Regions from separate parts of the Vibrio alfacsensis genome, predicted to be linked through region 2. Evidence: predicted binding sites of a transcription regulator. Region 2 holds the regulator's gene; each other region holds the start of a gene.
What was found. The regulator PurR, encoded in region 2, represses purine synthesis genes. The targets are predictions, from matches to a motif close to TNANGNAAACGTTTNCNTNA.

Region 1: a site for PurR is predicted at 1,087-1,106, ahead of VA249_RS06530 (2OG-Fe(II) oxygenase). Genes of this name have one in related genera too.
Region 3: a site for PurR is predicted at 2,527-2,546, ahead of glyA (serine hydroxymethyltransferase). Genes of this name have one in related genera too.
Region 4: a site for PurR is predicted at 1,396-1,415, ahead of pyrD (quinone-dependent dihydroorotate dehydrogenase). Genes of this name have one in related genera too.

What each region holds. Positions count from the first base shown of each region.
Region 1 covers NZ_AP024165.1:1,332,526-1,336,411, forward strand. The annotation lists gene VA249_RS06525 (TerC family protein) at 232-999, shown strand; gene VA249_RS06530 (2OG-Fe(II) oxygenase) at 1,184-1,786, shown strand; gene VA249_RS06535 (iron-containing alcohol dehydrogenase) at 1,977-3,170, shown strand; gene VA249_RS06540 (aromatic amino acid transport family protein) at 3,343-3,886, shown strand, end outside.
Region 2 covers NZ_AP024165.1:2,075,207-2,079,092, reverse strand. The annotation lists gene VA249_RS09560 (TVP38/TMEM64 family protein) at 1-562, opposite strand, end outside; gene VA249_RS09555 (TfoX/Sxy family DNA transformation protein) at 675-1,265, opposite strand; cyclic di-GMP riboswitch class I at 1,502-1,583, opposite strand; gene purR (HTH-type transcriptional repressor PurR) at 1,963-2,967, opposite strand; gene torD (molecular chaperone TorD) at 3,410-3,886, opposite strand, start outside.
Region 3 covers NZ_AP024165.1:717,572-721,457, reverse strand. The annotation lists gene lipA (lipoyl synthase) at 1-917, shown strand, start outside; gene glyA (serine hydroxymethyltransferase) at 1,220-2,470, opposite strand; gene VA249_RS03295 (YitT family protein) at 2,817-3,419, shown strand; gene treC (alpha,alpha-phosphotrehalase) at 3,499-3,886, opposite strand, start outside.
Region 4 covers NZ_AP024165.1:1,560,102-1,563,987, reverse strand. The annotation lists gene VA249_RS07575 (NAD-glutamate dehydrogenase) at 1-1,165, shown strand, start outside; gene pyrD (quinone-dependent dihydroorotate dehydrogenase) at 1,591-2,601, shown strand; gene VA249_RS07565 (cell division protein ZapC) at 2,766-3,308, shown strand; gene rlmKL (bifunctional 23S rRNA (guanine(2069)-N(7))-methyltransferase RlmK/23S rRNA (guanine(2445)-N(2))-methyltransferase RlmL) at 3,818-3,886, shown strand, end outside.

The DNA.
Region 1 (3,886 bases), 740 kb from region 2:
TATGCAATAGTTTGGCTCAACTCGGCCCTTGATGAGGGCGGTAGTGGCAATATCCTTTAGAGGACGAATTATTGGGAACAAAAGCCGGTCAAAATAAGGGATTGCGCCCAAGCGTGGGAGATGATTTACTCGCATTTCTTAAGTAACAGAGGTTTAAATAAACTTAATGGACGACCCCTTTAGTCGACTGAACAATTCACTGTATGGCTTCCAATCATCGGAGGCGTACTCATGTTAGAGCTTTTCATGCAACCAGAAGCGTGGGCTATCTTCGCGACCTTGTTTGCTCTTGAAGTTGTCTTAGGCGTTGATAACGTCGTATTCATCTCCGTTCTGTGTGAACGATTACCACTGCAACAGCGTAAACTTGCCCGCAACCTAGGTATTGGCCTTGCGGTGATAGCGCGCATTGTTTTGGTGTTCTCGATCTCTTGGATCATGCAACTTACTCAGCCATTAATCAGCTTTGGCGCTCATGCGTTTACTGGTCGTGATTTGATTATGATTGCAGGTGGTGCGTTCCTACTGGCGAAAAGCTTGAAAGAGTTGTGGAGTTGGTTAACACACACTGAACACGGTCACTCGACCCACGTCCGTACTGGCTTGGCAGTGGTTCTACTGCAGATCGTAGCGGTTGATGCGGTGTTTTCGATGGACTCGGTGATTACTGCGGTTGGTTTAACGAGCGAAGTACCCATCATGGTAGCGGCGATCATCTCATCGGCGATTGTAATGGTGTTAACGGCAGAAAAAATCAACAACCTAGTGACGCGTTACCCGGGCTTTAAGACCCTTGCTCTACTGTTTCTAGTATTGCTTGGTGGTCTGTTGATGGCAGAAGGCTTCGCTATTCACATCAACAAAGGTTACGTGTATTTCGCGATGGCATTTGGTTTAGTGTTGGAGATGTGTCATATCCAGCTTAAGAAAAAACAACGTCCAGTTATTCAAAGAATTCGTCCAATCCGACCTCGTTCTATTGCGCTTCAAACGCGATAACTGACTTAAATGCGATAAGTGAAACGCAGTCATTGAAGTCTATTAAGCCGCTCTTCTGAGCGGCTTTTTTACATGAAAAACTTTGGTTGACCAAACGGTTGTCGTTTCGATTAAAAATGCCATTTGTCGTTGTAGCACGCATTTTCTATATAGAAGCTCCCAAAATAAACAAGTGATAATGAGAATGAACAAACTGATCGATGCGTTAGCAACGGACGGATATTACATTTGGGATGATTTTCTTTCACAGCAGGAAGTGATAGAGCTACGTGACTGTATTCCCGAAAATTGGAAGAACGCACGTATTGGCCGCAATGATGATGTAACGCGTATTGAAACAATCCGCAGTGATAAAATTCAGTGGCTAAAGCGTGATATGGGTGAGCCCGTCACGTCTTTCTTAGACAAAATGGAAGCGATTCGCTTAGAAGCAAACCGCCATTTCTTCCTGGGTTTGTTTGAGTATGAAGCACACTTTGCGAAATATGAGAAAGGTGACTTCTACCAAAAACACCTTGATTGTTTTAAAGGCAATGAAAACCGCCGTCTAACCACAGTGTTCTACATGAACGAATCGTGGAGCGAAGAAGATGCTGGTGAGTTGGTGGTGTACGATTTGAATGACAATAAAATCGCGACGATTCCTCCGCGATCAGGTCGTCTGTTCGTGTTCTTATCGGAACAATTCCCACATGAAGTGTTGCCGACAAACGCTGAGCGATTCAGCATTGCAGGTTGGTTCCGTATCAACGGCGTAAAAGACAACCAATTGGATATCGCACACTAATCAAGTTGATGAGTTGAGGTTAAATAGTAGGGGTAGTGTTAAGCACTGCCCCTTTTTTATGTTTCGAATCGTGTTTTTACACTCATTCCATATTCTGTGATGTTAACGCATCGAAGTGATTGAAAAAGCGTCTAAAATAACAAGGCTTAACGATCTTTCAAATCGATTCAGATACGGAAAAGGAATGGGTATGCTGAAACATCTGCTCTATCGTGGTTACACTAATGGACTAAAAGTGGCTGCGCACATTCTTCCTATGCCTAGGCCTACGCTGTTTTCTGGAGCAGGCAGTGCTTATGAACTCATCGAAGCGATAGCGGAACTTGGCTTCAAAAAGTTGCTTTTGGTGACCGATGAGGGGTTAGCGCAAATAGGCATGGCGAATCAAATTTCACAAAGCGCACAATCGCAAGGCTTAGAGGTGGTCTTGTATTCAGAAGTGAAGCCCGATCCGACTTATGAACAAGTAGAAGATGGTTTAGATGTATATTATCGGTCACAGTGTGATGCGATCTTAGCGCTAGGTGGCGGCTCAGCAATGGATTGTGCCAAAGTCATCGGAGCAAGAGTGACCAATCGACGCCCAATAAAACGGCTAGCGGGGTTGTTCCGCGTTTGGCGAACGCCCGCACCTTTATTTGTTATACCGACGACATCCGGGACCGGATCAGAGGTGACCATCGCGGCGGTTGTTTCTGAACCCAATACACACAAAAAAACACCATTGATGGATCCTAAGTTGGTTCCGCTTATGGCTGCTCTAGATGCGAACTTGTTGCTTGGCTTACCGCCAAAAATAACGGCTGACACCGGCATTGATGCGCTTACCCATGCGTTAGAGGCATATATCTCTCGTAATGCAACGCAAGAAACGAAAGCCTACTCAGTCGCGGCGATGAAGCTTATCTTCGAATATTTGCCGCGCGCAGTTGAAAAGGGCAGTGACGTTAACGCGAGGCACAAGATGGCGATGGCGTCGTATTACGCGGGACTGGCGTTTACCAAAGCAAGTTTGGGCTACGTGCATGCATTTTCGCACAACTTGGGTGCGAAATATGGCTTACCTCATGGTATGGCAAATGGTTTGGCTCTGCTGCCAGTACTTCGTTTTTCTTTGTCTGAAATAGAGCCTCAATTGTCTGCACTAAGTGAAGCGTTAGAGGTGGGGGAAAGTGAAGAGATTCCAAGCGCACAAGCATTTATCGATAGAATTGAGAACTTGTATCAGGTTATCGGAATTGAGCAAGTGACAGATAAGGTCCAGACTTCAGATACGCAAGAGCTTGTGCGACTTATCCTAAAAGAAGCGCATTGGAACTATCCAGTTCCGAAGTTTATGAATGAGCAAGAATGCGCCCAGATATTGGCTGAAATATCTACATAGCCTTGGTGTAAATTATAATATACAGTTGTGGTTTATTATCCTTACACTTTACTTGACGTTATCATAAAGATCCTACAGAATCGATTTCATACCAATTTTGGCGTCTAATGACATGGGTTTTTACCCGATTTGATGCTGATGAATCTTATTAAGCCGTAAAGATAATTATACAATGAGTCGATCTAAAGTATTTGGTAGTACCCTAATCATTGCAGGGACTACGATTGGTGCTGGTATGCTAGCACTTCCTCTTGCTTCTGCAGGCATTGGTTTTTCTACTTCCTTGGCCATCATGCTAGGTTTATGGGCATTGATGGCTTTTACTGCATTGCTTATGCTGGAACTTCATCAGTATGCTGACAGTAGTGCAACGCTTCACACTCTCGCCAAACAAATTTTAGGTCAAAAAGGTAAGTGGGTAGCGAGCTTTGCGATGCTTTTCTTGTTTTACTCATTGTGTGCGGCTTACATCGCGGGTGGTGGTGCTCAGTTTGGTGATCGTCTAGCCGAGTGGTTTGGTTTAGATATTTCAGGTTCGAGTTCAACCATCATCTTCACACTTATCGTGATGCTGGTGGTGACGGTGGGGACGAGCACGGTCGATAAAGTAAATCGTGTACTATTTGGCCTGAAGATGGTGACCATGATTGCGGTGCTGTCTTTCCTTGCTCCGAACGTGACCGAATCTTACTTATTGAGCATGCCGATAGAGCAGG
Region 2 (3,886 bases):
CAATGGTCGCCAATTGCGTTCCCGCATTTAAGTATACTGCTGTTCCTGGCAACATACCGATTTGGCTGGTTAGATAGAATCGAGTAACGGCCATTGGCGTTAACCCCATAAGCAGGTTGATGAGGAAAAACGGGAATACCGGAATCAAGCGCAAAGAAAATAGATAAAACGCACCATCTTTCTCAACACCTTGATTGATCGCGCTGAGTTTATTGCCAAATTTATCTTGAACCCACTCACGCAGTAGGTATCGGCTGCTGAGAAAAGCGATAGTCGCACCAATGGTGCTGGCAAACGAAACGAGCAGTAAACTTGTCCAAAAGCCAAACAGTGCAGCGCCAAGCAAGGTGACTACGGCCGCTCCTGGGATTGAAAACGCCGTGATCGCAATATAGGTGAAGAAATAGGTTGTTGCCGCAAGCAAGAAGTTTTCCTCAATGAGAGTATTCAACGCTTCCTGCTGCGCTTTCGCATTTTCTAATGTTAAGTATTGGCCGAAGTTGATACCTAAAAGGAGGATTACCGCGAGTAGGATAAGCCCTAAAATCAGTTTCTTATTCATATCATTCATCTCGTTTAGCTTGTTAAAGAATAAGACAGAACTGGGCGAAAAAAAATTTCAAAAAAAACCGCAGTGTAAAACTGCGGCTATGTTTTAAATCTTATGAAGCGGATTAGGAAAGGCCATTCATGAGTTCTTGTCGGCGTTCTTGTGGTACTACACTCCAATGCGTACCATTGATCGCTCCCTCAAGGGCCCAAAGCAATTCCAAACTTACACTAGATGCATGAGTTTGTTGAATTGCCTTGTACGCATTTAATGCGCCTTTGTCCTCTAGTTGCTCTACCGAATCGATGCCTGCTTTTTTAAGCATGCGTTCAGTCGCTAAACGTAGGTTTGGCAAATCTTTTAGTCGGTTAGGCTTTGTTGTTGCCTGTTGTTCTTTTTCAAGCTTGGCGCTTTCTAGAGACTTCCTTGCAACATCAAGGATTTTGTCGGTTGAATCCCATAGCTCGTCAGAAATAGCATAGTATTTCGTTACCACTGGGAAGCCACGTTTTTTATAGACGTAAGGTCTAAGTCCTTGAGTCTCGAAAGTAGATGAAGTTTTCTGATCCGCTCGGATGTGCAATTGATGATTTACAACTAGTGCAAACATAGTGTCATCTGCAAACAGTCCGAAGCCACCAAACATTGAGCGCGACTTGATCGTACCAAGTGCCTCAAATAGCTTCATAGAGTCTTTGAGTATCGGTTTATCCATGATGAGTTATCTCGGTGTAATTAGTATTACGCCACCAAAAATCAGGTCCGAGAGAATAGCAAATGCATGCAGTTATAATGTCATTAAAGGGTAAACTCGTTAAATGCATATTTGCCATCGGTAACCCCGCTACCTTCTACTGATACGACGATGATTGAAAATAACCATCATCGAAAACAGTCTTTAAAAACGATAGTCTTCAAAAATAGCAGTCTTCAAAAAAACAGCCGTTTTTAAAAAATAACGGTCTTCAAAAACAAATAGTTAAGGCCGGAAGCTTTGCGTCCCACTCTTTCGAATGGTTTGCCCTGTGCGTGACGGTATCAGAATACTGCTTTCATTGAATTAACATCACATCCTGAATATGGAAGTGTGACATTAGTTCAATTAAAAAGGGGTATTTAATGAGTGTTATTTCATATCTCTTGGTTAGATATGCCTATCAACACCATAAATACGAATTCAAATACATTGAATTAAAACAGTATGTTATAGCGAAGTGCTCTGGGCTGTCTACCCCGAAATTAGTCAATTGCTCATCGCTTCACCTATGGCAATGTTACTTGCCTAAATCCAATCCAATATGATTAGAAAATAGGACGAAAGGGTGGATTCAGAACATAAAAAACGCCCCTTAAAAGGAGCGCTTCAAATCGGTCATTATTGCTTAGTTCTTATTACTTAGCTGCATTATTGATTAGTTGAGCTTGCTTACTGTGCTACGTATTACAATCTCTGGCTGCATTTCAAAAATACGTTTGTCGTGCTCTTTATCTTTAATACGTTCAAGTAAGATCTCGAATGCGTTTTTACCTACACGACGTTTTGGTTGGTGAATCGTCGTTAGCGGTGGAGAGAAGTATTCAGCAAGTTCGATGTTGTCGTAACCGATCACAGAAATGTCTTCAGGGATCTTGATGCCATTTTGTTGCAGACGGCTCATCAAGCCTAGTGCCATGGTGTCATTAAAACAGAATACTGCAGTCGGGCGTTTTTCCATTGCAGTAATGTTATCTGCAGCAAGAACGGCAGTATCACATTCAAAGTTACCCTCAAGAATCCAGTCTTCTTTAACGGTAAGGTTTGCTTCTGCCATTGCACGTCTAAAGCCAGCAATTCGCTCTTTACATGCTGCTTTATCGAAATGACCACTTAAACATGCAATTTCGCTATGACCATTATCAATTAGATATTTAGTCGCTAAATAGCCACCTTCTTCCGAGTTATCAATGATCTTATCTGCTTTTGAGCTTTCAGGGCCCCAGTCCATCACGACTTTAGGGATGTCTGCGTGGCGGTCTAGCATCTCTTGTAGTTCTTCCGTTAGGTCAGAACACATCACTAAAATGCCATCGACACGCTTTTCTGCAAGCATGCGAATATAGTCACGTTGTTTCTCGTAAATACCACCAGTATTACACAGGATCAATGTATAGCCTTGACGGTAACAGTAGCTTTCTACGCCATCGATCACTTCAGAGAAGAAAAGGTTCGTTGACTGAGTAACCAACATACCGATAGTGCGCGTTGAGTTACACTTTAAGCTGCGAGCAACAGCACTAGGCGCGTAATTGAGCTCATCAACCGCTTTCATTACTTTTTCTTGAGTGGTCTCAGCAACAAAACGAGTTTTGTTAATTACGTGCGACACTGTGGTGGTTGAAACGCCGGCTAAGCGAGCAACGTCTTTAATTGTGGCCATAAATGATGTCCTGTATCGAGTTACTGAATACCGTAGTGAAGACAACCATGCGCTTAGTGTCTTGCGCAAACTGAGCAGTTACGAAAAAGCAACGCTGATAGGTTCGGCAGTGGTTGTTCCGAAATCGGTATAAAAAGATTTGTAGCGACATTGGTTGCTGAGAAATATATTCCTTGATTAGTGATACAAGGAATGGCTCAGCAAGCAGAGTAATAAAACACAAAAACCGCTATATTTCAGCGGTTTACATATAAATCATATTTAATCGTTTGCGCTCACATTTTAGACCTATGTGAGCAGGCTGGCAACATATTCAGCGATGGTTTTGTGCTTTTTATGTCACATTTTAACGGCTAAATTCACTGTACTTCTCTGAACCAGTGAGAAACAAACGAATAAAATAAGGGGGCTGTATGACGAGTCCCCCTAAAATAGCCCGCAATTATTCACCAAGAAGGTAGTCGCTGTCCAGTTTACAGAAAGCGATCAGCATTTGAGCAACACTAACGTAGAAGCCAAACTCATCGAATTGCTTACATTTTGCTGCAAACATAGGTAACCAAGTAAGCAGTTGCTTTTGGATGAAGTCGTTTTGTGCCACGAATGCTTCTTCCATATGTTTTTCTTGCTCGAGTTCGTTAGAGCGAATGATCATGTTGCCTAAGAAGTCGAGCTCTACAGCAAGGTGATCGGCTGGTTCTTTCAGGTTTTCATCGACCTGAACACCAAAGTCCGCCATGAGTTTTTCCATTTCTTCTGCTGGCTTATCGTTTAGAAGACCCGACTCACCGATGTACATGGAAGCGTATGGAAGTGCTCCGTGTTTTTCTGTTTTCAGAAATAGCTCACAAAAGTCTGCGGCAAGTTCGAGTTGAGCGTCTTCACGATCTTGAAGTCGGTTGAGTGCATCGACCAATGC
Region 3 (3,886 bases), 1.4 Mb from region 2:
ACAAGATGGCATTGATTCCCGTAAAGAACATGCCGACAGAGCAGAAAGAAGTGCTACGTAAGCCTGATTGGATGAGAATCAAGCTACCAGCCGACAGCCAACGTATTCAAGACATCAAATCAGCGATGCGTAAGAACAAACTTCACTCTGTGTGTGAAGAAGCCTCTTGCCCTAACCTCGCTGAATGTTTTAACCACGGTACGGCCACTTTCATGATTCTAGGTGCGATCTGTACTCGCCGCTGTCCATTCTGTGACGTTGCCCATGGTCGTCCGCTTCCTGTTGAAGCTGAAGAACCGAAAAAGCTAGCAAAAACCATCGCAGATATGAAGCTGAAGTACGTCGTTATTACTTCAGTAGACCGTGATGACTTGCGTGATGGTGGTGCAGAGCACTTTGCAAACTGTAACCGTGAAATCCGCGAACTAAACCCACACATCAAGATTGAAACTCTAGTTCCTGACTTCCGTGGTCGCATGGACGTTGCGCTTGATCTAATGAAAGACAACCCGCCAGATGTCTTCAACCACAACCTAGAAACGGCACCTCGTCTGTACCGTAAAGCTCGCCCAGGGGCGAACTACAAGTGGTCGCTACAGTTGCTGCAAAAATTCAAAGAGCAGCATCCAAATGTACCGACTAAATCAGGCCTGATGATGGGTCTTGGTGAAACAAAAGAAGAGATCGTAGAAGTACTAAAAGACCTTCGCGCACACGGTGTCACCATGCTGACTCTGGGTCAGTACCTTGCGCCAAGCCGTCACCACCTGCCGGTAGAGCGCTACGTTCCACCAGCAGAGTTTGATGAGCTAAAAGAGATCGCACTAGAACTTGGCTTCACCCACGCAGCGTGCGGCCCATTTGTTCGTTCTTCTTACCATGCCGACATGCAAGCACAAGGCATTGAAGTGAAATAAGCTCACGTTCATTTACGAATACCAAAGGTTGGCTCTGTGCCAACCTTTTTTGTACATGGCTAGTAGACACAGTCTAAAACACTGTCATTCCGAATGAGCCTAGGCGATATCAGGAATCAGCTTTCAGTGCACTCTAAGCTGATATTTCCATACGCTAGAAAAACAAAAAGGCCCTCAAATGAGGACCTTTAAATTGAGTGAACTTTCGAAATAGATGAGTCGAGCTCTAGGAGAACACACGGAGTTTGCTTCTAGCAAACGAGTATGTTCAACAACGAAATCGGCTCACTCTATGAAGAGAGTTACGCGTAAACTGGTAGACGCTTACAGATCTCCAGAACTTTCTGTTTCGTTGCTTCGATAACTTCCTCGTTGCCGATGTTATCTAGAACGTCACACATCCAGTTCGCTAGCTCTTTCGCATCTTCTTCAGTGAAGCCACGACGAGTGATTGCTGGTGTACCTACACGGATACCAGACGTTACGAATGGGCTACGTGGATCGTTTGGTACAGAGTTCTTGTTTACTGTGATGTTTGCTGCACCTAGTGCTGCATCTGCATCTTTACCTGTAATATCCTTGTCGATTAGGTCAACTAGGAATAGGTGGTTTTCTGTACCGTTAGATACGATCTTGTAGCCACGCTCTTGGAATTGGCCAACCATTGCTTTTGCGTTTTTCACTACGCGAGCTTGGTAAGCTTTGAACTCAGGTTCCATTGCTTCTTTAAACGCTACTGCTTTACCAGCGATAACGTGCATTAGAGGGCCACCTTGACCACCAGGGAATACTGCTGAGTTCAGCTTTTTGTACATGTCTTCGCCCGCATTCGACAGGATTAGACCACCACGTGGGCCTGCAAGTGTCTTATGCGTAGTTGTTGTAACTACGTGAGCGTGTGGTACTGGCGTTGGGTACTCACCTGCAGCGATCAAACCCGCAACGTGCGCCATGTCTACGAATAGGTAAGCATCAACTTTGTCTGCGATTTCACGCATGCGCTTCCAATCAACGATTTGCGAGTAAGCAGAGAAACCACCGATGATCATCTTAGGCTTGTGCTCAAGCGCTAATTGTTCCATCTCGTCGTAGTTGATTTGACCGGCTTCGTCGATACCGTAAGGAATCACATTGTAGTGCTTACCAGAGAAGTTAACAGGAGAGCCGTGAGTTAGGTGGCCACCGTGTGCTAGGCTCATACCTAGAACGGTATCGCCTGGGTTTAAAAGCGCCATGTAAACTGCGCTGTTTGCTTGAGAACCTGAGTGAGGCTGTACGTTCGCGTACTCACAACCGAACAGTTGGCATGCACGATCGATAGCGAGTGCTTCAGCTTTATCTACGTACTCACAACCGCCGTAGTAACGCTTGCCTGGGTAGCCTTCCGCATATTTATTCGTTAGCTGTGAACCTTGCGCTTCCATTACACGTGGACTTGTGTAGTTTTCAGAAGCGATAAGTTCAATGTGTTCTTCCTGGCGAAGGGTTTCTTCCTGGATAGCTGCGAACAGTTCCGCATCGTAATCTGCGATGTTCATATCACGCTTAAGCATCTGTATCTCCTGACTCAGATTAGTACTGAAAGTTGCAAAAAAACTGAATAATGACCTAACGCAAACGTTTTCGTCACTCTAATAGCGCGCATTCTACAGAATTTGATCTAGGTCATAAAGAGAAATTTACCATTTTCTCATGCAGTTTTTTCATGATGACAAGTAAAAAATATCATGCCGATATGGCAAGCACTTCGCCATGTTTGATTAAGTGTCAATTTTGCGCTTTACACCCTGTAAAACAACAATTACATAGGTTTACCGCAAATTTTACCCTCTAGCTACCGAAAAGGTCACCTTTTTACTACTATGCATGCCCAATTTATCTCCAATGACTGCACATTAGATGGAAAAACACTCAAGAAAAGAAGACTGGATAGCAATTCTTACGGGGACCTTTTTGGTTGCTCAAGGCGTTTTTTTTCTCCAATCCGCCAACCTCTTAACTGGGGGCACAACTGGATTGGCTCTGCTTATTAGTCAATTTACACCTTTTACCTTTGGTGTGCTGTACTTTTTAGCCAACTGCCCTTTTTACTTATTGGCTTGGAAACGTTTTGGCCGTCATTTTGCGATTAACAGTGCCATTTCTGGTGCTTTGGTTTCTGTCTTTGCCGATAATCTGTATTTACTGATTTCACTGGAATCTATCAATGAGATTTACTGCGCCGTAGCTGGTGGGCTCTTGATGGGCTTGGGAATGCTGATCCTATTCCGCCACCGCTCTAGTTTGGGCGGCTTCAACGTCCTATGTTTATTCATTCAGGACAAGTTTGGTATCTCGGTAGGCAAATCTCAGATGGCGATAGATGCTTGTATCTTGTTTGCGTCTTTCTTCTTCGTCACTCCGTGGGTTATCGGCTTGTCGGTTCTTGGTGCCTTTGCGCTAAACCTTGTCCTTGCGATGAACCACAAACCGCATCGTTATTCTGTAAGCTACGGTTCATAAGACTTAAAGACAAAAAGGCTTTGGGGAGCACTCCAAAGCCTTTTGTTTAGGACCGAAATCTTTAGGGGAAGCTTAATTTTTACTCTTCAATCAGCAAGATGCGAGTTTCGTAAGGACGCAATACTTGGTGATTAGAAGCAATCGAGCTGGTCGCATTTTGATAGTTGGAAAGCAGGTTCTTTGCTTTACTCATATCAAAACGATCTGGTAATACGCACTCCACTTCTTCACCGTAGTAGTTGTTGATACATAGCAGCGTTTGTTTATCGTTCTGACGTGCGTAAGCAAAAATACGTTTGTGCTCAGGCAGCAGGTCCTCGTAACGACCATCAGTGATCACCGGAACCTGTTTACGCAGTTCAATCAGACGCTTGTAGAAGTAGAACACCGAGTTCAAATCGGCAATCGCGGCTTCCGCGTTGATCTCAGAATAGTTCTGAGCCACCTCTAACCACGGCGTACCCTCA
Region 4 (3,886 bases), 520 kb from region 2:
AGAGCAAATGCGCTTTATTCATACTATGGAAAAAGCCGGGTATTTGGATCGCGGGTTAGAGTACATTCCTGATGATGAAACACTAATAGAACGAGAAAAACAGGGCGTAGGTTTAACAAGACCTGAACTATCTGTTCTCGTTGCCTATGGAAAAATGGTCCTCAAAGAGCAATTGGCCGTTGATGAAATAGCAAATGACGATTTCCATGCTAAACAACTGGTTGAGTACTTCCCAAGTGAGTTACGCCGTAACTATAAGCAACAGATGAATCAACATCCACTTCGTGCAGAAATAATTGCTACTGCGCTTGCGAATCAGATGGTGAATGAAATGGGCTGCAACTTTGTCACTCGATTGCAAGAAGAGACAGGGGCATCGGTTGTAGATATAGCAAATGCTTATAGTGCAAGCCGTGAAATCTTTGAGCTTGCGGAGATTCTTCAACAAACGCGAGCACTAGATAATATTGCGACAGCACAGGCCCAATATGAAATCATGTTTTATGTTCGTCGTGCATTGCGTCGAATTTCTCGTTGGTTGTTACGCAATCGTAGCGCGAAAAGTCGAGTCAGTGAGTTAATCGACATGTACAAAAAGGATGTGCATGTGATTACTAAAACACTTGATCAGATGCTCGTTGAATCAGAAGTTAAAGAACACAATGAATTGGCTCAAAAATGGATTGATAATGGGGTAGAAGAGAGATTAGCGCACCATGTTGCTCGTCTTTCAAGCCTCCAATCTGCACTTGATATTTCAGCGGTTGCAAGCGAGACAGGAAAAACGGTTGAGCAAGCATCGAAGCTATATTTCAACTTGGGCGATCGCTTATCTTTGCACTGGTTCTTAAAACAGATCAACGGTCAAGCTGTCGATAACAACTGGCAAGCATTAGCACGAGCAGCATTTAGGGAAGATCTTGATTGGCAACAACGTCAGTTGACGGCACAAGTATTGAGCTGTGGCTGTACAGTTGAAGAGTTAGATGTGATGCAAGCACTTGAAGATTGGATGTTAAGTAATGAGTCTTCTTTGCAACGTTGGGAGAGCATACTTAATGAGTTTAAAGTTGGTTCTGTACACGAGTTTGCCAAATTCTCAGTTGCGTTACGTGAGTTGGTGCTTTTAAACCTCAACTGCTCATCTAGTGATTTGTCTTCCTAGTGTTGCATCATTATCAATCTATATGTGTAACCTTTAATGTATAGAATTGAACGTAAATAGATAGAAGCCTAGTTTTGAACTGGCCCCCAATAGTTGGACACCAATTATTGGGGCCTTTTTTATGACCAAATAGATTATTTATAATCAATCGTTTATAACCAATTGCTTATAACGGATGGCTTGTACCAAAGCGATCCGTTACGTCGTCACTCAATGTAGCACATTTTTATGGAAGAAATCGTTTGCTAAATAAAGATAAATAGCAAAAATGCATTGGAGAAGTGAAAATAACCTCATGATTTTGCAGAAAAAACACTGGGTTTATATGTTATTTTGCAGAATTCAATCATTTTCATTGAATTACTTTGGAAAAGGGTAAATAATATTGTCCCGTTTACACGGGGCTTTTTTCTTTCGGAGGCACAATGCTCTACCGTCTAGCCAGAACTGGCTTTTTCCAACTTGATGCCGAAAAGGCACATGATCTTGCAATTCAAAACTTCCAGCGCTTTAACGGCACACCACTTGATTTATTCTATCGCCAACAATTACCAAATCGTCCAGTAGAATGTATGGGACTTACTTTCCGTAATCCTGTTGGTTTAGCTGCGGGTTTGGACAAAAATGGCGAATGTATAGAAGCTTTTGATGCCATGGGCTTTGGTTTTATCGAGGTCGGTACAGTAACACCTCGACCTCAGCCAGGTAATGACAAACCAAGATTGTTCCGTCTTCTTGAAGCTGAGGGTATTATCAATCGAATGGGCTTCAATAACGAAGGTGTCGATCATCTTGTTGAAAACGTAAAGAAAGCGAAATTTAATTGCGTTCTCGGGATCAACATTGGTAAGAATAAAGACACACCAATCGAGAAAGGTGCAGAAGACTACCTGATTTGTATGGAGAAAGTGTACGAATACGCAGGCTACATTGCGGTGAACATTTCGTCTCCAAATACTCCGGGACTTCGCTCTCTTCAATACGGTGCGGCGCTTGATGAATTGCTCTCTGAACTAAAAGCAAAACAGTCAGAACTTGCAGAAATACATGGTAAGTATGTACCACTGGCTCTTAAGATTGCGCCAGATTTAACTGATGATGAAATTGTTCAAATTTGTGACTCATTAGTGAAGAACAACATCGATGGTGTTATTGCAACTAATACAACGCTCGATCGAACAATTGTTGAAGGTATGAAGCACGCGAATGAAGCGGGTGGTTTGAGTGGCCGTCCTGTTCAATTACGTTCGACAGAAGTTGTTCGTAAGCTTCATGAGCAACTAGGCGATAAACTTCCGATCATTGGGGTAGGTGGCATTGACTCTTACGTAGCCGCTAAAGAGAAAATGATGGCAGGTGCGCAATTGGTGCAAGTTTATACAGGCTTCATCTATCATGGTCCTGGCTTAGTACGTGATATCGTTAAGAATCTATAATACATGCTATTAACTCGTTGAGAATTCGACGCTTGTTACTAAAAAAGAGGATATGGTTTCCTCTTTTTTTTTGGCCGTTCATTTGTAAAATTTGAAATTATGAGAAGGTAATTAAGCGTCTTACCTCTTACTACTGATCAAATGAATCAAAAGAGAACGGAATCATGCTTAAACCCAGCGACAAATGGAATTGGTATTTTGATGAGCAAAGCACTTATCTAATGCTGGATTTGGGAGAGGATATGCTCTTCCAAACCAACCTTAGCCGTAAGTTGTTGGTCAACTGTGCTTTCTCACATAATGAATTTACCGTTGATGATGCCAGCGCATTTCAAACCTATAGCGAAAGAATACGCTGCTTGGACATCAATGAATATCGCCAAGCTGAGCTGACACTTTATTGTGTTGCCGCCAAGCGCTTCCATAAACCGGTACAACCAAAGAGCTGGTTTTTCGATGCTCAATCTTGTGGCCACGAACCAGAAGAGGGCGATATGGTTTTCTTAAACAATCAATACTCAGATGGTGTTTTTATCGTTCTTGAGGCAGGAGATTCATCAAGTCTATGTGCATACGTAGGGCAGGATGAGTTTTTACTCGATGGAAACAAGTGTTTGCAGTTTGGGCAACCGATTAAGGTTATGCATGACCGAATGAGCTGTGCTAACCATCTGTTTATTCTGACTCCGATGGCGATGGTCGGGTAGCTTTCCTTTTGATTTACTCATAATTTCGTTCCTTTGTTTTTATTAGTCGGCCAGATAGGCCGATTTTTTTTGCCCCCATATAATCAAACTTCCAGTTTTTGAATCATTGTCACATTGAAACTTGAATGAAAACTCATCAATCAATCATGAGCTGGCTCACTATTATCTCAAATTATTCAATCTAATTCGTACCGATTTCACCGTTCCGATTGGTTGTTTCTACATCATTAATTCCCCTATAAGAGCAATTTGAAATAAAATTACGATCAATCTCATTGGCTGGTATATACCAATTTTTAGGTAAATAAGTATTCACTTTCAATTTAAGCGATGAAATTGAGATAATGTTTTGGAAAGGGTTTTAGCGATTGGTAAACGACTTGGTGTAAGTTTCAGATCATCGGTTTGGGCGGTATTTGTACTAACAAAATGAAAATACCTTTAAAAACGAGGCATTGATCGTAAAGTCAGGTATAATTAAAGCCATTTTTTATCAGCGAAAGAACACTATGAATCAATATCTCGCGGTAACTTCAAATGGCATGGAGAACTTGCTTGTTGAAGAACTGACAAATCTG